4 regions of the Lysinibacillus sp. SGAir0095 genome follow, and region 1 is predicted to be linked to each of the others. Evidence: riboswitches for the same ligand, from Rfam matches in the RefSeq annotation. Region 1 holds a riboswitch; each other region holds the start of a gene.
The links. A riboswitch is a leader RNA that binds a small molecule or an ion and turns the genes downstream of it on or off. The one in region 1 is predicted to bind cobalamin.

Region 1 (5,612 bases):
CGATATTGGGGAAGAATTTTACTATTGACGCTAAACTTCTTAAAGGCCAAGTATGTCCCCAGTAGGTAGGCCTCCTTCTTAATGAGATCTTCTAGCATCTCTATCAGAAAATCAGTATGCTTAAAACTGTAATTGCTTGTCCCCGCATTATCTATAATAATATCAACAGAATTCTTTTTTATAGGGATTGCTGAGAAATCAGCACAGATAAATAGAATATCTTTCTTGATTCCAGTTCTTTCTAGGATGCTTTTTAGAAACCTCTGCTTTTCAATATTATAATCAACCGCAATATATAAACAGTTATCTGGAAGGACATTATAAATCGTTCTTAGTAAGAATCCAATTCCAGTACCAGGTTCAAGAACTACCTTACTCTCTAAATCGAGTCCTGTAATTTTCCGCTTTACTGTTTGTAGTCCTTTTTGAAGAGTCTCCAGATAAAAAGAATCAGTATTTAAAATATAATCTGATATGTACTCATCTGAACTTGAAATTGGAACTATCTCATTGGAAGTACCGGATAAAAGGATTCCAGATTCAACCTTATATGTTTGGCAATTACAGACAAGGTCTCCATCAATGATTTGATTTCTATTGATTGAGCCATTTTCAAGAGAAAGAGGAGCATCACATTTTGGACAGACTAGAAGGTTTAGGTTGTTTATATTAATCCCCATAGGCACTTTGGAGTGTCCGGGTCTCTCGTTAAATTCATCGATTTTCTTTTTGATTTTTTCATTCGCGGCTGTTAATCTTGCAATTTCCTCTTCTGTCTTCTCGTATTTATGATTGAATAAAGACTGATAATAGGCATTTTCCTCATACCCTGCAAGCATTCCAAGATTTTTGAAAGTCAAAATTGTTTTGATCTCATTCAAGCTAAACCCCATTGACTTAAATTCGATAATCAATTCTAAGTCCTTTTGGCAGTTATCATCAAAAAAGTAATGTCCGCCTTTTTTCTCAGGTACAAGCAATCCTAAATCCATATAATGGCGTATGGCATCAATGGTTAAGTTATTTACTTGTCCAAACTTACTAATTTTCATCAGAACCCTTCTTCCCTTAGTTGAATATTTAATTGCAATATCGCTGAGTTAGGTATCCTTTAAAAACGAACTGACAAATTGTGCTATTCTTTATCCTATTATATATTTTTAAACTGAGAATTATATTATTTTATAGGGTAATTAACTTAATAAACTATTTGATTAACTTGGTATAATTACTTACTATCTATTATCCTGTTTGAAAAGTCGGAAATTTTAGTTTATAAGTATATCTTTTTATGTTATAGTGTAAACCAATTACATAACGTGTAAGATTAGGTGCTTATGAGAGTAAGCTTAAAAGGGAAGCTTGGTGAAAATCCAACACTGTCCCGCAACTGTAATTCGGAGCAAATCTGTTAGCCACTGTGAAAACGGGAAGGCATGAGGCGCGTTGATGATAAGTCAGGAGACCTGCCTAGTTCTAGTACACACCCAAACCTACGTGGAAATAGGTGGTGTTCTGTGCGAAATGAACGTAAATTTATTTACGCTTTTTAGTCATGCATAGATATGTCCGAAGCTATTTCTCAACAAAGAAATAGCTTCTTTCTTTTGGGGTTATGTAGAGCAAAGGAAAAGGAGGCGTATTATATGAAGATCGTAAGTACTGTAGTTGGTTATCCTTATATAGGAGAAAACCGTGAATGGAAACGAATTGTTGAGGGATTTTGGAAAAGAGAAATGACTGAGCAAGATTTTGAAAAGCAGATGAAGGCTTTGCGTTTGCAGCATATCGGTCGTCAGCAAGCTTTAGGCCTGGATTTAATAACGATAGGGGATTTCACGTATTACGATCGTATGCTGGATTTAGCATTGATGTTTAATGTGATTCCAGATCGCTATAACAGTGCGTTAGAAAATGAATCCACATTAACTCGCTATTATGCGATGGCAAGAGGGACAGATCAGGTAGTTGCTTGTGAAATGACAAAATGGTTTAACACCAACTATCACTATATTGTGCCTGAATATGAGGGACAACACCTACACTTAACAGAAAATAGATTGCTAACGTATTTTTTAGAGGCAAAAAATGAACTAGGCATTATAACAAAACCGACATTAATCGGACCCTATACATTTGCTGATTTATCGAAAGGTTACGATGAAAAATCGCGGGCTGCGTTTATTTTAGCGTTAATTCCGCTCTATGCAAAAGTTTTGAAAGAGCTAGTAGAGGCTGGTGCGGAGTGGATTCAATTAGAAGAGCCCTCCCTAACGAAAAATTTATCTTCAACTGAAGTACAGTTAGTAGAAGAGATATATAAACAGCTAACAGAAAGTGTCCCAGAAGCCAAAGTAATGCTGCAAACTTATTTTGAGGCATTAACATCCTATGAAAATCTTATTCAGTTACCAGTTGCGGGTATTGGACTCGACTTTGTACATGGGAAGAAAGAAAACCTTGAGGCACTTCGAAAATCGGGATTCCCGAAAGATAAAGTTTTAAATATCGGGATTGTAAATGGTCGAGATATTTGGTCGGCCAATTTAGCAGAGGTAGCAAGTGATGTGCAGGCTGTCCTTATTTTAAGTGGAGCTAGCAATGTATGGCTAAGCTCTTCTTGTAGTTTACAGCATGTACCTGTTACAACGGTGAACGAGCGAAAGCTGGATTCCGTTTTGCTTAACGCTCTATCATTTGCCGATGAAAAAATAAATGAGATTGTCCATGTTGGGCATTTCATACGTACACAGCATTGGGCAAAAGAGGGTGTTGTATCGGAAAGTATGCAATGCATCGAAGCGCTTGCTACACACCCGGTACGAAACAATAATCGTGTAGAAAATTTAATCAAAATGATATCAAATAAAGATTTTGTAAGGATGGAAAGCTTTGAGGTGCGTCGTGAAACACAAAAGTGCGCACTATCATTGCCGGATTTTCCAACTACAACGATAGGGAGTTTCCCACAATCGGCACTAGTAAAGAAAACTCGTGCAGCCTGGCGAAAAAATGAGCTGTCAGATGAAGAATATGAACAATTTATAAGAGAAGAAACAGCACGCTGGATCTCGATTCAAGAAGATATTGGTTTAGATGTATTTGTTCACGGGGAATTTGAGCGAACAGACATGGTCGAATATTTCGGTGAGCAATTAACAGGATTTGCATTTACTGAAAAAGCGTGGGTAGTTTCCTATGGATCACGTTGTGTGAAGCCGCCAATTATTTATGGAGATGTAGAATGGACGAAGCCTATGACAGTAAAGGAAGTAGTACATGCACAGACACTGACAACAAAACACGTAAAAGGCATGCTCACTGGACCTGTTACCATATTAAATTGGTCGTTTGTTCGGAATGATCTCCCTCGCGAGACGGTTGCCAATCAAATTGCGCTAGCTCTTCGCAAAGAAGTAGAAGCATTAGAACAAGCAGGCATAAAAATTATTCAAGTCGATGAACCTGCCCTTCGTGAAGGATTACCACTTCGAAAAGAAAATTGGTCAAGCTATTTAGAATGGGCTGTTAATGCGTTTAAACTTGCGACATCTAGTGTAAAGACTGAAACGCAAATTCACACACATATGTGCTATTGTGAATTCAATGATTTTATTGAACCAATTCGAGCACTTGACGCAGATGTGATTTCATTAGAAACATCAAGAAGTCATGGTGAATTGATATCCTCATTAAAAGAAAATCCATACGAGCTGGGGATTGGCTTAGGTGTTTATGACATTCACAGTCCACGTGTTCCTGATGTAGCTGAAATGGAGAATATTTTACAAGAAAGTCTGGCAGTATTATCAAAGGACCAGTTTTGGGTGAATCCAGATTGTGGTTTAAAAACCCGACAGGAGTCAGAAACGGTTGCTGCACTTACGAATATGGTAAAAGCAGCGAAGTTATTACGTGATGCTTCTAAGGAGACAATCGTAAATTAACTTAAAAGCAATGATTTGGGGTACCTAATTTTATTAGAAAGTAGGTACCTTTTATTCGATGTAAATTGCTATTTTGATATAATGATATAACTGGATTTTTATAGAAGGATACTATAAGGTATCTTCATTGCTACATCTTTCGATGAATAGAAGGAGCGAAAACTTATGTCCCCCCAATCGATTTATTATTATGAGGAGAAGTTTAAAGAGTATATTATGAAAGCTTTGACAGATGATCAGTTAATTTCTTTCAATCAGTTATTAAAAGATTTAATTTGCGAATATCCTGAAGATGATCATGTAATTAATTATGCATTTTTAAATGTAAAAAATGAGTTAACGGGTTTTAATAATGGTAGCGAAAATGAGGAGGAAATATGCGAACGATTCAAGCACATTTAATCTTACCGCCTGATACGAATCATCATGGTACTATTTTTGGTGGAAAAGTACTTGCTTATATCGATGAAGTTGCAGCGATTACTTCCATGAAGCATGCAGGTAGTAATACTGTAACAGTATCCATTGACTCTGTTGATTTTTTATCGCCAGCACGAGTTGGTGATCTCCTAGAATTGGAAGGTAGAGTAGTTTACACAGGAAAGACATCTATTACAGTATTTGTCCGTGTAACGGCTTTTCAAGTCGACACAGGTAAAAGTACATTAACTACAGAATCATTTGTGACGATGGTAGCTGTTGATGAAAATGGTAAACCTCGTCAGGTACCACAAGTCAAGATTCAAACTGAAGAAGATCGGCTTCTCCATGAACAAGTGAAACTTCGTCGAAAGCTAAAAAATCGATAGAGTCTCTTGAAACGGATACCTCAGCAGACTGCTAACGATATAAAAAATAGAATCCGCTAGTAGAGAAGCCAACCTGAAAGATAAGTTGGCTTCTAATGTTTTCTTACTCTAAGGTCAAACCATGCCTAACAGCATAGGCGGCAAGCTGTACGCGATTATCAAGCTGAAGCTTCTCGAGCAAGTTTTTAATATGGTTTTTCACCGTATTTTCAGCTATAAAAAGCTGATGGGCAATCTGTTTGTTCGTGTCGCCATTTGCTACTCTTGATAGAATCTCACACTCTCTAGGCGTCAAACTAAGAGGGCTTGGTTCGTCAGCATAGCTATTACCGCTACGAAAACGATAGAGTAATTGACTTGCAATCTCACGGGAAATTTCTGTGTGATTACCGAGGAGGGCATGTAAATACTCAATCCAGTCATCCGGCTCCATATTTTTCAGTAAATAACCTTGTGCTCCAAATTGTATGGCTGTGAACAAATCCTTTACATCATCTGATACTGTTAACATCACAACGTGTATTTGAGGGAAGGATAACCGTATTTTTTTTACTGCTTCCAGTCCACTTAATCTAGGCATGTTGATATCTAAAAGGAGTAGATCGGGCTCTAGTTCACGGCAAAGTTCAAAGGCTTCATGGCCGTCAGTGGCTTCACCTACAATACAAAAAGACTGATCTGATTCAAGTACACTTCGAATTCCTTCTCTTGCCAAGGGGTGGTCATCCGCAATTATCACATTGTAGCATTGCATTTTAATGGTCCTCCTTTGTTACGATTATCTCCGTACCGCTAAACTCACTATCTCTTATTGTTAATATTGCTCCGAGTTGCTTTGAACGCTCCTGCATCATCG
Region 2 (5,612 bases), 1.4 Mb from region 1:
ATACTAGTAAAATAATACCGCCATCCTTAGTCCAATCGATAAGTTGTTTTTTTAATGCCCCAAGGTACTTTTCAATTTCAAGTATTCTGGAATTTCGTTCAAGTTGTTCTGTTTTATAAAGGATATTATTTAGCCAAGTTGTTATACAATCCCAAAGTATTACAGATTTCTCTGCAGAGATGGCTACATCAAACTGTAATCCATCTAGAATTTCCAGTGTATCCCACTTAATAGCTGACTTTTCGCGATCTAGCTGATGTCGTTTGATTCGACTAGCCATCTCTTCATCAAAAGCAACACCGGAAGCAATATAAAACAAGTTGGTCCGCTCAAATTGGTGATATAGCTCTTTAGCATAACATTCAGCAAATGCACTTTTTCCGCTCCGAACACCACCTGAAATAAAAATCATTTTACTCATGAGACTCTCCTCCAAAATTTAATAATAAGCTAAAGTAATTATTAGAGATAAAATCGAAAAGAGCAAACTCTAATTAAGAATTTGCTCTCCTACTTTTTAGTTAAAAATTTCTGGATAGATTGTTGATGCAATTAGTTCGATGGCTTCACCAATTCGTGGACCTGGACGATCTAGGATATCGGCATTTAATACATAAACTTCTTCATTTTGAACCGCCGTAATATTTGACCATCCTTCACGAGCTAAAATTTCTCCTTTTGGATCTTCACTGTAATTTACAGTTGTAATAATTGCTTCTGGATTACGGGTAATTAAATCCTCTTCTGAAACTGCAAACCAACTTTGCTGATCAGCATATATGTTTTCAACGCCAGCCGCTTCAATAAGCTCTTGTTGGAAAGTACCAGAGCCGACAGACCAAATATCTGGAGATGGTGAGATTTCAAAGTATACTTTTTCCTTTTCATCCAATGAAGCCGTTTTTTCTTGAACCGCCGCAATTTGCTCTTCGATTCCTGAAACGATTTCATCAGCTTTTTCTTCAACATTTAAAACTTCAGCTATTTGCTCGATATCACCATAAACATCATCAATTGTTGCGGCAGTTTGAATAACAAAAACCTTCAATCCAGCATTTTCTAATTGTTCAATATGCGTTTCTTCCCCAACTGTATAGGCAAAAACAACATCAGGTTGCATTTCAATTACTCTCTCAGTATTGATAGTCATTGAATCAGAAATTCGTTCTATTTCAAGCGCTTCTTCAGGGTATGTATCAAATTCTGTTGCACCGATAATTTGCTCCCCTACTCCAAGCTCAAATAAAATCTCTGTATTGCTCGGTTGTAATGAGACAATTTTTTCTGGTACTTCCTCAAAAGTCACTTCCACACCGCGGTCATCAACGACTGTATAAGGACCTGATTCTTCAGCTGCCCCAGCGTTTTTGTTTGCTTCTGTATCATCGCTTTTAGCTGGTTCTTCAGAATTACAACCAACTAATAATAATGAGATTGCTAATGGTGCCATCCACTTTTTCTCTAAAAATTTCATCGAATTTCCTCTTTTCGTTTTTTCTTTATTGGATAGGATTTGCTCACAAATGGAATCTCATCTACACCCTGTCTGGAGTTTGTGTAAACGGCCATTACAAAAAATACATTTGCAAGAAGAGCTAAATAATCAAACAATATTTCTGGTACTTCGCGTTCTTCACTTACTTTATGGAGTGCACGATATGATTTTTTTGCTTCACTTCGACAGACATGAAGTAAGGCACCCGCTTCACTGCCTTGAGGCAATAAAAACTGCTTGATTACATCCCCAACTTGGGCAACATAATAATCATATCGGTCACTCAAGACTTGTAAATCAGCCTCCGAAATCGCTAATTTTCCACGTATAGAGCCGTTAAGATGATAAACATTAGGCTGAATAACTTCTAAGTCCTCATAAACAACTCGACAAGCTTCATCTCCACGTAAAACTGGTAAAACAGCTCCAATTCGTGTAGTAAGAGAATCTGTGCGAATCTCATAATCGACTAAACTCCCTTGCTCACGCATAAATGGATAACAACTAAATCGCATATCTTTTCGAATATATACCCCCCCTATCCAATTACATTTAGTGAATAACCCATTCAAACAACAAGAGAAATTATAAAAGCCATCCACAAGAATGGATGGCAAAAAATTACAGAATAAGATTGCATAAAAATATTCACTAAATTAAGCCGTACATTCTCTTAAATTCCGAAGAGGGTATTTACGATCAGAAAAAGATAGGTCTCCTGGCTTGTGCATAGCATTTCAAAGAGCCTTCCCATCTAGATAGACAGTGGCAAAAATCTTGAAACTAACACATACAGTTGCGGATACAGCTTCGGCTTTTTACCGAATTCCCTATTAAGCGTTCATACGCATCTCTTTCTTTGCAAACAGTATTCACTTAACAGCAATATAACATATTTTTCAAAATAATAGTATTTAAATTTTTCAGTAGAATTTAGTAATAGATTATAATGCTTAACTACAACCTAAGCATTTTCCATAGATTTCGAATTTGTGCGCCTCAATCGTATATCCCGGAAGTTTTTCGTTCAGCATCTCCATTGGACAAATCGAGATTTCTTTAACGTTCCCACATTCCATACAAATAAAGTGATGATGATGGTGATCAGATTCGCATTGCATACGGAAATTTCTTTCACCACTTAACTCAGTTTCTTCTAATATACCAAGATCAACAAAAGTAGCTAAATTGCGATAAATCGTATCGAAGCTCATTCCAGGAAAGTCCTTCTTCAATACAGATAAGAGATCCTTTGCAGTTAAATATTTATCAGTCTCTTCGAACATATTCAATATTAGTTCTCGTTTATCCGTTTTTTTATAGCCGTTTTCTTTTAATATTTCCCATGCTTTAGTTAGGTTCATTTAACTGCTCCCCTTTCTTTTGCATTTGTTTTAAGTATAATTTTTTTAACAAGGATGACAATCAATAAAATTAATATAGAGGTTACAACAATTGTACCACCTGGTGCCAGATTTAAGTAGTAAGCGCTTGCTAATCCGATGATAACAGCGGCTTCACCAAAGAGGATTGAATAAATAATTGTTTGTTTAAATCCTTTGGCAATCCGCATACTGGCTGCAACAGGTAGTGTAATTAATGATGAAACTAAAAGAATTCCAACAATTCGCATGCTTGCAGCTATCACTAAAGCAACTACCAGCATAAATAAGAAATGAATCCATTTTGCAGGCAGTCCACTAGCATTTGCATATTCTTCATCAAAAGCAAGGACAAACATTTCTTTGAAAAATAAGAATATAAATAAGATAACTACAATAGCAATACTCACTACAACCCATAAGTCCTGTCTTGATACTGCCGAAACCGAACCAAATAAATAGCTCATTAAGTCTGTATTAAAGCCACTTGCAAGAGATACAAAAATCGCAGTTAGACCAATACCTGCAGACATAATAATCGGAATAGCGAGCTCTTCATAGTGTTTATATAGTCTGCGCAATCGCTCTATTAGAATCGAGCCACTAACTGCTGCAACAATCCCTAAATATATCGGATTTAAAAGCACTAACGCCGAGAAGCTTTGACTTAAGTATAAACTCCCCGCAATCCCCGCCAGCGTTACGTGGGATAGTGCGTCTGCGATTAATGACATTCGTCTTACTACAATAAAAACACCTAATAATGGTGCTATAACGCCAATAATTAGCCCCGAGATAAAGGCATTTTGTAAAAATTCATAGTTTAAAATTGCTTCAATCATTTTGCCTTCTCCTCATTAATGAATCTTTCTCACTGAATGTCCATACCAATTGTCTAATTGAGTTTGTGAAATTGTATCAAACTCCTTTTTAAACCCATGGAAATGAATTGTTTGATTTAAGCAGGCAACATGACTGATTCGATTAGATACCGTATCAACATCATGAGTAACTAAAATAATTGTCTTATTTTGTTCCTCGTTCAGCTTTGCTAGCATATCATAGAAGGATTGAACATTTTCGTGATCAATTCCTACAGTTGGCTCATCCAATATTAATACTTTCGGGTCGGAAATAAGAGCTCTCGCAATAAATACTCTTTGTTGTTGACCACCTGAAAGCTGACCAATATTACGAGAACGGAATTGCTCCATACCTACTGAATTTAATGCTTCTATTACTTTATCATTTGCGTCTTTCGGCATTTTTTTTAATAGACCCACTTTTTTTGTTAGACCACTTTTAACGACTTCCTCAACAGTTGCAGGAAAACCAGAATTAAATGCATTGGATTTTTGGGAAACATATCCAATCCATTCTCTATTATGGAAAGTTTCATTAGATTGACCAAAAAGCTCAACTTGCCCTGTCATTGGTTTTAATAAGCCTAGCAATAGCTTTAGTAATGTCGATTTACCTGACCCATTGGGACCAAGAATAGCAAGGAAATCACCTTCGTCTACTTTTAAGGAGATATTTTTTAAAACTTGCGTATATTCATATTGAAAAGACACGTTTTTCATTTCAATTAATGTTTGACTCATTTTTTCTCTTCTTTCTAATTCATAATCATTACGATTTACAGATTGTAAGTATAGTTGATTCCTATACAAAAGTAAAGTATGTTTGCTTAGTTTTTTGGTAATAATCGAAGATTTGTTGCAATGATTTATTGAAAGGATGTTGTCGTTTTGAAACAGGTTGAATTTATTGAACAATTTTTATCTAAATCAGATAAAGAAATCGTTAAGTTTTCAAAAGAATACGGCATTGATTTAACCCTGGAAGAAGTTCAGCGGTTAAGACCGCTATCGGAGCGTGCCTCCATTACCTGGTTATTTACCGGAATACCAAACTCTTTCCTAAAAGAAGTCGAGTCTATTATAGGGAAAAAGAAACTTAAAAAGCTTTTAAAATATTTAGACAGCCATTAAAAATTTTTCAAAAAAGAGGCTTCTTTGAAAAGAAACCTCTTTTTAATATTCTATTATTATTTTCTTCACTACTTCATCGATAGCTCTCAATCTTATTGATGTCTGGTTTTGTGTCATAATGGCAAAAGCAAAAGTTCGTCCACTATTTGCTTTTACATAGCCAGCCAATGTATAAACGCCTGATATATGGCCCGTTTTTGCAATAACTCGATTTTTGTATTGTTCTTCATTAAATCGATTTTTTAAGGACCCTCCGATAATTCGATCCGTTTGACCTCCAATAGGTAAACTTGAGTGAAGAATATTATAGGAAGGGATCTCGCCTATTTTTGTTAACAAAAGTGAGAGTTCATTTGCTGATACTTTGTTCGCATGAGACATTCCTGAGCCATCCTCAAAACTCCAGTTTTCCATATTTAAACCGATTGATATCCCATATTCCCTTAATGCATTAAGTCCTTCAATTGTATCACCTTTTCCATTAAACTCTCTTCCCATTGTTTTAACGAAGATATCTGCCATACTATTGTTGCTCAGCTTTAAAAACGGATACATTAAGGATTTTAATGGTAAGGAATGTTTTGTATAAATAGATTTAGCGTCTTTCGGTACATTACCCCGATCTATTTTCGTATGATTTGAAAACGCTAGTCCACTCTCCTCAAAGCTTTCTTTGATAGCTTCCAGTGTATTGATGGTAGGGTCATTTAAAGTTACCCAGTCCTTAAAGTTGGTACTATA
Region 3 (5,612 bases), 1.8 Mb from region 1:
TGATATTACAAACCCAGATGGTACACCATTTGCTGGTGATCCACGTGCAAACTTGAAGCGTGTATTAGCTAACATGGAAGAGCTAGGTTTCACAAGCTTTAACTTAGGACCAGAGCCAGAATTCTTCTTATTTAAATTAGATGAAAAAGGTGAACCAACATTAGAATTAAATGATGATGGTGGTTACTTCGACTTAGCACCAACGGATCTTGGGGAAAACTGCCGTCGTGATATCGTGTTAGAACTTGAAGAAATGGGCTTTGAAATCGAAGCTTCTCACCATGAGGTTGCTCCTGGTCAACACGAAATTGATTTTAAATATGCAAACGCAGTTGAAGCTTGCGACAACATTCAAACATTCAAGTTAGTTGTTAAAACAATTGCACGTAAACATGGGTTACATGCAACATTCATGCCAAAACCATTATTCGGTGTGAACGGATCTGGGATGCACGCAAACCTTTCATTATTTAGCGGTGACAAAAACGTGTTCTTCGATGAAAATGCAGATTTGCAATTATCCGATACGGCACGCTCATTCATGGCTGGTATCATGAAACATGCAAAAGGATTCACAGCGGTAACTAACCCATTAGTAAACTCTTACAAACGTTTAGTTCCAGGATATGAAGCACCATGTTACATTGCTTGGTCAGCTCGTAACCGTTCACCATTAATTCGTATCCCTGCGTCTCGCGGTCTATCTACTCGTGTTGAATTACGTTCAGTTGATCCATCAGCTAACCCATATTTAGCATTAGCTGTTCTACTAGAAGCAGGTTTGGATGGTATCCGTAACGGTTTAACACCACCAGCGCCAGTTGATCGCAACATCTATGTTATGAATTCTGCTGAGTTAAAAGAAAACGGAATTGAGAGTTTACCAGGTTCTCTACTTGAAGCTCTTTCTTACTTAGAACAAGATGAAGTAATCAAATCAGCACTTGGTGAACACATCTATTCTAACTTCAAAGAAGCAAAAGAAATTGAATATGATATGTTCCGTACAGCTGTTCACCCATGGGAACGTGATCAATATTTAAAAATGTACTAATCTTATAGATGAAGTAAACCGTCTCGATTTTGAGACGGTTTTTTCTATATATAGAATGATCAAATTCATTCTTTTCTTAACTATGAAGACAGGTAAAATCAAATTAGTCAATCGTTTGCTTCAACTCATTTTACTAGATTTCACTCATATACTTGTAAAAGAATAAGTTTGAAAGTAAGGTGAAGGTTTGCCGAAGAAAATTGTCTCTATTTGCTTAACATTACTCATTTTAGCTGCGTTGATTAATACAATATCGAAAAATCTTTTTACGAATGAACAAGATCAATTGGAGGTTGTATTTGATGAAGAGGATTCAACATCCTTGAATCAAGCAGTTGATCAAGAGCCTGAGGTTGAAGAAGGTGAACAACAGGTTGAGTACCGATCGATTGATGAACCAGAAATTTATCATGATCATGAGGAAGGAGGGCATAATCATGATGACCACGAACAAGAAACAGAGGTACGAGCACTCAATGTGAAAGCACCGAATTTTGAATTAAAGACTTTAACCGGTGAAACTGTTCGATTGTCAGATTTAGAGGGGAAAAAGGTGTTTATTAATTTTTGGGCAACCTGGTGTGCGCCTTGTGTTGAGGAGATGCCTGCTATACAACGTTTCTACGAAGAACATGCCAATAGGGAGAACCTCGTAATTCTTGCAGTAAATGCAACCGACTTAGAATTGAACATGGATAAAGTAAAAAAGTTTGCCTATGAATATGGAATTAGTTTCCCGATTTTATTGGATGAAAAGGGGGACGTTTCGATTAATTACGAAATTCTGACTATACCAACAAGTATGATAATAAATGAAGAAGGTATGGTTGTTGAGCAGATTATAGGGCCAGTTACTGAGGAAATGTTAGAGGAGAAGTTAATAGATTAATAAGAAGGAAATTTCCACTTATTTCTAAAATAGGTATGAAAGCACTATGATTTGTTCTTGAACAAGCTAATAGTTAAGATTATACTCAATTGTAAGTGAATAGAATTGCAGGATAAAGGTGCTAATCATGTAGCTTAATAGGGAATTCGGTAAAATGCCGAAGCTGTTTCCGCAACTGTAAGTGCAGATGAAATAAGAAGATGCCACTGTCAAACGAAGAAAAAAGCTTCTAGTAGATGGGAAGGTTCTTAGAGTAAAAGGATGCACAAGCCAGGAGACCTACCTTTCTCTGATCGTATCAAATCTCTTCGGAATTTAGGAGAATGTACGGCAAATAGACCAATGGGTATATGGATAGGTACTTTATATGCTTTTTTCTATTTTCCGCTATTTCTCAATTTGAGAGCTAGCGGTTTTTTATTTTGTCATTTTATCTTGCATGCAATTCACTAAAAAAAGAAACAAGGGGGTTTTGGTAAGTGGATCTATTTAAAAAAGGCTTGAATGTATTTCTAACATTTTTGTTAACGCTTTCATTATTTTCGCCGGTAACAGTAAACGCTGATGAGCTGACAGATAGTTCAACTGTACAGGTTCGAATTGAGGGGCTAAATGAAACAATTGTTCCACTAACAGCGGTTGATGTAAATGCTAATGAAATTTATTCAGAATACGGTAGTCTACTAGATTCGATGGATGAAGGTGATTCTACTGTTTATGCCATTCATGCAATTATTAAAGCATTGGATCAAGCAGGTTATGATGTCGAAAACTCCAGTGAGTTTGATTTTGGCGGAGGCATGTATATATCAAATATTGCAGGCTTAGAGACATTTAGTACCGGTAGCCAGGACGGTTGGATGTATACGCATAATCATGTTATATCCAATTATGGCGTAAGCCAGCAAGAAGTTAAAGATGGCGATATGATTGTTATGTATTTTACAACTAATTGGGAGAACAATCCATATACATTTTTTGAACACCCAGGTTATTCATCTGAAATTAATGAAAATATTACATTGAATTTACAAGGGGCATTTAAAAATGAGGATTGGCAGGATTATCATGCACCTATTGAAAATGCAGAGCTTGTCATCAATGGCGAAAAATCTCTATATATAACAGATACAGAAGGTAATGTCACACTTCAATTTTCTGAACCAGGTGAGTATGAAATTACCGCAGTTCGAGGTGAAGGAAAGTATAGTAATATTAACCGTCCATTTACCAAGATAACTGTACATCCAGTAAATAGTGAAGGATCAAAAACCAGCAGTCCGGTTGATAATGATGATGATCAAGCGATAGCAAATGTTATCTCACTTATATCTTCGCTTCCAACGATTGAAGAAATTAGTGAAAGAAACCAATTAGCGATTCAAAATGCCCGTCAAGCTTACGAAGCTTTGAATATAGAACAAAAAGCACTTGTAACAAACTTAGAAATACTTGTTCAAAAAGAAAATGCCTATAATTCATTAGTTCGTGTTCATGATGTTATTTCTCAAATTGATACATTGCCACAGGTCGATATGGTTAATGCAACACATGAAGAATCAATTGTACAAGCAACAAATGAATACGAAAAATTAAGTGACTCTGAAAAAATAGCGGTTACTAATTTTGTAAAATTACAAGAATTGCAAAATCGATTAATAGAACTCAAAAAAATATTAATAACAAAAATTACATTAACTGAAAAGAACATTTCATTACCTAAGGTTGGAGATACTGCTTCTATTAAAGTTACATTAAAACCAACAAATGCAACAGAGCGAGTGATCTGGTCAAGTAGTGATGAAAAAGTTGTTACAGTTGTAGATGGCGTTATTCGGGCCATTGGTAAAGGAAAAGCAACCATCACTGCTGCTTCAGAAAGTGGAGATGTCAAAGCATCCACTAGTATAGTAGTTTCTCCAACTATAGAAGAAGCTTTATTATCCTCAAATGCTTATTTACTATCAATAACACCAACTCCAAAATTTGGCAATGAATGGAATGTTTTTGCCTTAGCTCGAGGAGGATATGAAGTTCCAGAGGGTTACTTTGAAACTTATTACAATAATGTAGCTGCCCATCTTCAAGATAAAGAAGGTGTTTTGAGCGGGAATAATACGGAATATTCGCGTTTAATTATTGCACTTTCAGCAATCGGAAAAGACGCTAGAGATGTTGGTGGCTATAACTTAGTAGAGAACTTAGCAGATCTTGATAAAGTGGTAAGACAAGGAATAAATGGTGCAATTTTCGCTCTAATTGCATTGGATACTCAAAATTATGAGATTCCTGATATTGTTACAGAAAATAGAACAACTCGTAACAAGTTAATCGAGTTTATATTGCAAAAAGAAATATCGGGTGGAGGCTTTGCATTAAGTGGCACGAATCCAGATCCTGATATGACGGGAATGGTGATTCAAGCATTAGCACCATACCAAAGCAAACAAGAAGTCAAAGAAGCGATTGACCGTGCTGTTGCAAAATTAGCAACGATGCAAACCGAGAATGGTGGCTATAAATCGTGGGGTTCTGAAAATGTTCAAAGTGCCGATCAAGTATTAGTAGCACTATCAACACTCGGAATTGATGGATTAAATGATGAAAGATTTCTTAAAGAGAATGGGTCATCAATTTTAACAAATATATTGTCGTACTACACAATAGACGGTGGTTTTGCTCATCCGAAAAATGGGTTAACTAATATCATGGCAACGCAACAAACAGCCTATGCCTTGGCTGCGTACGATAGATTATTAAATAATCAAACGCCGTTATACGATATGTCCGATGTTCCATTGACGTCTCCAGAAGATGATGATGATGATGATGATGAGGATCAAGATACTAATAATCCTGGTGGGGAAGGGAACACAGGGAATCCAAGTAACCCGGGAAATCCAGGGGGAGATACAGGGAACCCGGATAACTCAGAAAAAATTGAGAGTGCTTCTATTTCAATTGTGATATCCAACACTGAAAAACCACTTCCAGTAACTCAAATTGACTTGGTGGATGGTGACACGGTTATCGACGTTTTAACTCGCGCAACTTCGAAATATAACATTGCCTTAAGTACCCGGAACACGGAATATGGAGTCTATGTAGAAGGAATTAATGGCTTGTTTGAATTCGACAGAGGACCACTTAGTGGATGGATGTATCGAGTGAATGGAGTATTTCCTAGCTATAGTGCAGGCTATTATACAGTTAAACCTGGAGATAAGATTGAGTGGCTATACACTACCGATCTAGGTAATGATATTGGTGGTAATTTTGAAGATGGAGAGGATACGCCTACTACAGGTACTAATCCAGAGGATGGGAAAACAGAATCAAAGGAATCAACCATTTCCGTAGAGAATAGAGAAGGTGAAATAAGAGCAGAGATTTCTTCAAAAGATTTAATTGAAATTCTAAAAGATAAGAAGAGCAATGTACTTGTTATAAAGGATAATCAAGGGACAAAAATGGAAGTTCCTAAATCAAGTTTAAATATCCCTAACATATCTGATGAAAAAATTATTTTAGTAGCAAAGATGATTGAATCAGAAGGTAAGCAGGCTTTCCAAGTACAGTTCGAAATTGAAAAAAATGATGGTACAACTCAAACTATTAAAACAGGTAAAGAATACGTTAAGATAACAGCTCCAGTAAAAGATATTCCAA
Region 4 (5,612 bases), 1.0 Mb from region 1:
TGGGCAAGTCAACACGGAGGGAAATTTGAAAAACTAGCTGAGATATATCTAGAAGAAACTTGGAAGCTGCGTAAACTAGGTGATCCAATGATTACGGTCCAATACTTTCATGAAATAATCTAATATTAAAAAGAGAGCTCCATTTTGAAATGGCGCTCTTTTTCATTTTATAATTCATATTAAGTTAGTAAGAATTGACGGATGGAAGATCCAAAAAGTAAAATGGCTGTATGATGTAGTACGGATTTCGTTAAATGAGGAGATGATCATTTGAAAAGTCTATTTATTAAAACGGAGGAACAAAGGAAATGGTTAGAAAAATTGGCATCCTTAAAAGAGGAATTTAAAAACAATGCCCAACAAATTGATGAGCAATCTGTCTTTCCTCATGAACATATACAGAAGCTAAGAGAAATTGGCTATACAAAAATTACTCTACCAAAAGAATTAGGGGGAGAGGGTTTTAGTGTTTATGATGCGATTTTAATACAGGAAACACTGGCGAGCTACGACGGAAGTACTGCACTTTCCATAGGTTGGACGGTATTAACGGTAGGTGAGTTATTTGAAAATAAATACTGGGAACCTGTGAAACTAGAGAACTTTGCTAAAGCGGTAGAAAAAGGCGCAATCATCAATAGGGCGGTAAGTGAAGCAGCAACAGGTAGCCCCATTCGAGGAGGGCGTCCTGGAACTACAGCAAAACGAAATGGTGACAAGTGGGTAATTACTGGACGTAAAAGTTATACAACTGGATTACCCGAGCTAGATTACTTTTTAACCTCGGCATGGATTGAGGAAGAGGAAAAAATCGGTTTCTTCTTAATACATAAAGATACACCAGGTATTACTATTGAAGAGACGTGGGATGTTATTGCGATGCGGGGAACAGGTAGTCATGATTTTGTATTAAGTGAAGTGCAATTAGAAGAATCAGATCTAGTTGAAGTTCCTAACTATACGACTGGCTTTAAATTGAATGGGTGGCTACTGGTCATTCCTGCAACATACTTAGGAATTGCACAGGCAGCACGTGATTATGCCATACAATTTGCAAATACCCATTCACCAAATAGCATTCAAGGAACAATTGCATCATTACCGAATGTTCAAGCGTTACTTGGAGAAATTGAACTGGAGCTAGCTAAAGCACGCTTCGCTTTGTATGGTGCAGCACAAAGCTATGTGGATTTAAAAAATAGAGAACAAAATGGTAGAACGTTAACGGTAGCGGAAGGTGAAGTAATTGTCAATGCAGTAAACGTGGCTAAACATACAGTAACCAATGCTGCCATCACTGTAGTGGATAAAGCAATGCGAGTTGTAGGCGCAAAGAGTCTGCAACGCACAAATCCGCTTCAGCGTTATTACCGTGATGTACGAGCGGGTCTCCATAACCCACCAATGGATGATTTAACAATTAAGAAATTAGCTGAATTAGTTCTGAAACAAAATGACTGATACGATAGATTAGGAGGCTTTGTTTTTCATCAAGCAATGAAAGCGAAAGTTTTATACATTCTTTTCCATAATTAAAGTATAATAGAAAGAAATAATTTCATAAGTAGTAAAGGTCTTTTTGCTAGACTAGCAAAAAGAGTAAAAGGGAAGTTGGTGAAAGTCCAACGCTGTCCCGCAACTGTAAATGGGAGTGGCCCTGCAATCCACTGTTACAAGAAGTGTGTAATGGGAAGGAAGGGAGCACGATGAACATAAGCCAGGAGACCTGCCTTTATGATGATAGATTCACACCTTACGAGGATAGGGGGAGTACAAGGATTGTAATGATATCAATTACTGAACCGTCTCCCTATTTTGGCTAGGGAGGCTTTTTATTTTTGTGAAATGGCAAGAAAAACAATATGATAAAAACGATTTTAATTTCTACTAAAAAATATAATAATGTAAAGAATAGTCTTGAGGTAACATTGTGAAAAAAAGAATGATGCTTGCTTATAGTTCATCAATAGTTATTTTGTTAGTTAGCATTTGGCTTGGGGTGTCCATTGGTTCAGCAGATGTCCCCATCTCAACATTATGGGATGACGAAACAAATCCCAGTGCTTACAGTATTTTATGGGGCATTCGAATGCCTCGCGTTATATTAGCAGGTCTGATCGGCGCCTCATTAGCAATTGCAGGGGCAGCCTTTCAAGGGTTGCTAAAAAACCCTTTAGCTGATCCATATACGCTTGGAATTTCTTCAGGAGCTTCTGTTGGTGCAGTGGCAACAATTTTCTTTAGTCTTTCAATACCTGTAATAGGGACATACACCCTGCCACTTTTCGGCATGGTTGGGGCATTTTTGACGATGCTTCTCGTATTAACCTTTGCCCGTTTCATCGATCGCTCCATGAAAATGGAAACACTTATTTTAACTGGAGTAATATTCAGTTCATTTTTGGGATCGTGTATTTCGTTAATGATTGCGCTTACTGGCCAACAGCTACGTGAAATTACAAGCTGGTTACTTGGCAGTGTATCTATGCGTGGATGGCCATATGTCCAAATGATTTTGCCCTTTGTTTTGATTGGGGTCATACTTTTGTGGCTTAACCGAAGAGAATTAAATGCAATGATGTATGGTGATGAACGAGCACAGGCCTTGGGTGTAAACGTAAAGTTTAGGAAGTATGCGATTTTAACTGGAGGTTCGATGCTTACGGGAGCCGCAGTTGCAGTATCTGGTACCATTGGCTTTGTTGGGTTAGTCGTTCCTCATATGACGCGTATGCTTTGGGGAACGGATCATCGTCATTTATTGACCTTATCCTTTTTAAATGGAGCAAGTCTGTTGATTATTTGTGATCTGGTCTCTAGGACGATTATCACACCATCAGAATTGCCAATTGGTGTGATTACAGCCTTTATTGGCGCACCTGTCTTTTCATATATCTTCTTTAAACAACGAAGAAGCAGGGGGTGAAGATATGCTACAGGTTCAAAATATTTCAGGTGGTTACGGAGCAACCCCCATTCTATCAAATATTACATTTCAAGTAGAAAAAGGCAAAATGGTTGGAATTCTAGGACCAAATGGATGCGGAAAGTCAACCTTATTAAAGGTAATCAGTGGCATAATGAGTCCTACTTTTGGAACGGTCCACATAGATGGAGCAGAAATAGGTGAATACTCAACTCGTGAGTTAGCAAGAAAAATGACGATCTTACCTCAACTACATGCAACAGCCTTTTCGAGTACAGTTCGTGATACCGTGTCAATTGGCCGGTACCCACATCAATCAGGCTTCTTCTCAAGTTGGGGAGCAGAAGATGAAAGTGCAGTAAAAAAGGCAATGCAGCAGACGGATATCCAAAAATATGAAAATCACTATTTGGAATTTCTATCCGGTGGGGAGCAGCAAAGAGTTTTCATTGCACAAGCACTTGCACAGGCCTCAAGTTTACTGTTACTTGATGAGCCGACAAATCATTTAGATATTGCACATCAAAAGCAAATATTAGATATGATCCGTAAGGAAGTTACCGAAAATAATTTAACAGTTGTTTCCGTATTCCATGATATTAACCTGGCGTCACTCTACTGTGATGAAATACTTTTAATGGAAAAGGGTAAAGTCAGAGCTAATGGTGCCCCACATGAGGTATTACTTGAAGAACAAATTATGGCTGTTTATGATACAGGGATTTCTATACAAGCACATCCCGAACAACCAAAGCCGCAAATGACAATTTTACCTGAATTACGAGAACAAGCTGAAGAAAAAGTGATTACAGAAGGGCATTTAACAATAAAAGATGAATATGTTGAATTTAAATCCGATTTTCCTTTAAGGGTGCTTTCATCGGCAGTACATAATGCGGGAATGGGTTGGTATGCGAGCTTCATCAATCGGACAGTAAACCCGGATTATGATATTGAGCATGTAAAGGAAGAATATTTTCAGTATTTAATAAATGAAGGATTTTCTCCAACAAATACGGTTGGAATGATGACTGCTGTTGATACCAAAGGTGCTGTAATTAAGAAATATGGGATTTCCTCTGGTGAAGTATTCGTTGTAGTAACCGCTGGAGTTGGCAATGCCATTGACGTTTCACAAAGTTATAGACGTAACAATTCCTCTTATGTCGGAACCATTAATACGTGGGTAATTATTAATGGAAAATTATCTGATGAAGCTTTTGTGCAAGCGATGATGACAGCAACAGAAAGCAAATCGAAGGCACTTCAGCATGAAGAGGTATACGATTTAGTTTCCAATACAATTGCGACAGGGACACCAACAGATAGTTTACTGATCGCCGCAACGCAGTCAGGGGAGTTAATGCAATATGGAGGACCAATTACTGAGGTCGGTCAAGTAATTGGTAGAGGCGTATTTGAAGCGACCGTAGAAGCGATTCAATCTTATCGAAAAGGGGATAGATAGTATGAAACTTTACACAAAAACAGGGGATAAAGGCAAAACGAGTTTAATGGGAGGACGCGTTAGTAAGGATGATTTGCGTGTAGAGGCGTATGGCACAATCGACGAGCTAAATTCATTTATTGGCAAGGCTGTAACAGAATTAGACCCAGCTGTTTTCAAAGACTTACTCGAAGATCTTGAAACAATTCAGCATGAGTTGTTCGATTGTGGCGGTGATTTGGCAAATGTCATGAAAGAACGTAAATATACATTGCAGGAAGCATCTATAGAAGTGTTGGAAAAAAGAATTGATGCACTTTCAGATGAAGCTCCACCTTTGAAAAGATTTATCCTGCCAGGGGGGACACCAGCTGCCTCAACTCTCCACATTGCTCGTACAGTTACACGTAGAGCTGAACGTCGAGTTGTCACGCTGATAAACGAAGTAGAGGATGTGCATGTGATTGTACAAAAATATCTAAATCGTTTATCGGATTACTTCTTTGCTGCTGCGCGTGTGGTTAACTTCCGATCGAACGTCAAAGATATCGAATATATTCGTAGTGGAGATGTATTTAAATAAGCAATAAAAAACAATCCTTCTGAACGGGATTGTTTTTTTTTTTTTTCTATATATTCATTTCTGTTATTAAGGAAATAGCACTGCTATTATAGTGTTAACGAATTAAACTAGTAGAAAAAATAAGTATAATTAACAATATATCAATAAATTATTAGAAATATTCGAACAACGCATTGACTGAATGCTCATTCATAATTTACAATAGAGACATAAAAAAGAGGGTTTTTGAATAATATTATAGAATATTTTAAGACTGCTCAAGTAAGTTTTTTAAACAAAGGGGAAAAAGGGAAAAGGGGGAGAAAATATGAATGGATTGCTTATTGCAAACTGGGTGTTATTTGCAGCGGTTGTTTTATACGCGTTGGGACTATTCTTTTATTTACTTAAAACACGCTATGAGTTCATTCAACTTGGGAGAAAAGAAGAGTTTGAGTTAAAGCTGAAAGAACGAATTGGAGATTTGGCAGAAAAGGTTTTTGGACAATCCAAGCTTCTAAAAGATAAAAAAATGGGCTTGGTCCATGTTGCCTTTTTCTACGGATTCTTATTAGTTCAATTAGGAGCAATAGATTTAATTTGGAAGGGACTAGCACCGGATTCACATCTGCCACTTGGTGGATTATATCCTGTATTTACATTCTTCCAGGAGATTG

Region 2: linked by a shared signal. The riboswitch ahead of C1N55_RS12230 (hypothetical protein) and the one ahead of metE (5-methyltetrahydropteroyltriglutamate--homocysteine S-methyltransferase) in region 1 are both predicted to bind cobalamin.
Region 3: linked by a shared signal. The riboswitch ahead of C1N55_RS20665 (S-layer homology domain-containing protein) and the one ahead of metE (5-methyltetrahydropteroyltriglutamate--homocysteine S-methyltransferase) in region 1 are both predicted to bind cobalamin.
Region 4: linked by a shared signal. The riboswitch ahead of C1N55_RS04080 (FecCD family ABC transporter permease) and the one ahead of metE (5-methyltetrahydropteroyltriglutamate--homocysteine S-methyltransferase) in region 1 are both predicted to bind cobalamin.

What each region holds. Positions count from the first base shown of each region.
Region 1 is NZ_CP028083.1:3,906,948-3,912,559, reverse strand. It holds gene C1N55_RS19210 (MerR family transcriptional regulator) at 1-1,052, opposite strand, end outside; cobalamin riboswitch at 1,313-1,489, shown strand; gene metE (5-methyltetrahydropteroyltriglutamate--homocysteine S-methyltransferase) at 1,647-3,947, shown strand; gene C1N55_RS19200 (hypothetical protein) at 4,113-4,349, shown strand; gene C1N55_RS19195 (acyl-CoA thioesterase) at 4,325-4,756, shown strand; gene C1N55_RS19190 (response regulator) at 4,860-5,510, opposite strand; gene C1N55_RS19185 (sensor histidine kinase) at 5,512-5,612, opposite strand, start outside.
Region 2 is NZ_CP028083.1:2,480,921-2,486,532, forward strand. It holds gene C1N55_RS12220 (bifunctional adenosylcobinamide kinase/adenosylcobinamide-phosphate guanylyltransferase) at 1-421, opposite strand, end outside; gene C1N55_RS12225 (ABC transporter substrate-binding protein) at 518-1,474, opposite strand; gene C1N55_RS12230 (hypothetical protein) at 1,471-2,022, opposite strand; cobalamin riboswitch at 2,186-2,365, opposite strand; gene C1N55_RS12235 (Fur family transcriptional regulator) at 2,449-2,859, opposite strand; gene C1N55_RS12240 (metal ABC transporter permease) at 2,856-3,719, opposite strand; gene C1N55_RS12245 (metal ABC transporter ATP-binding protein) at 3,735-4,481, opposite strand; gene C1N55_RS12250 (endonuclease IV) at 4,629-4,871, shown strand; gene dacB (D-alanyl-D-alanine carboxypeptidase/D-alanyl-D-alanine endopeptidase) at 4,914-5,612, opposite strand, start outside.
Region 3 is NZ_CP028083.1:1,594,760-1,600,371, forward strand. It holds gene glnA (type I glutamate--ammonia ligase) at 1-1,054, shown strand, start outside; gene C1N55_RS07865 (TlpA family protein disulfide reductase) at 1,242-1,943, shown strand; cobalamin riboswitch at 2,043-2,245, shown strand; gene C1N55_RS20665 (S-layer homology domain-containing protein) at 2,423-5,612, shown strand, end outside.
Region 4 is NZ_CP028083.1:798,176-803,787, forward strand. It holds gene C1N55_RS04070 (acyl-CoA dehydrogenase family protein) at 1-123, shown strand, start outside; gene C1N55_RS04075 (acyl-CoA dehydrogenase family protein) at 271-1,461, shown strand; cobalamin riboswitch at 1,555-1,749, shown strand; gene C1N55_RS04080 (FecCD family ABC transporter permease) at 1,943-2,926, shown strand; gene C1N55_RS04085 (adenosylcobinamide amidohydrolase) at 2,931-4,394, shown strand; gene C1N55_RS04090 (cob(I)yrinic acid a,c-diamide adenosyltransferase) at 4,396-4,956, shown strand; gene C1N55_RS04095 ((Fe-S)-binding protein) at 5,264-5,612, shown strand, end outside.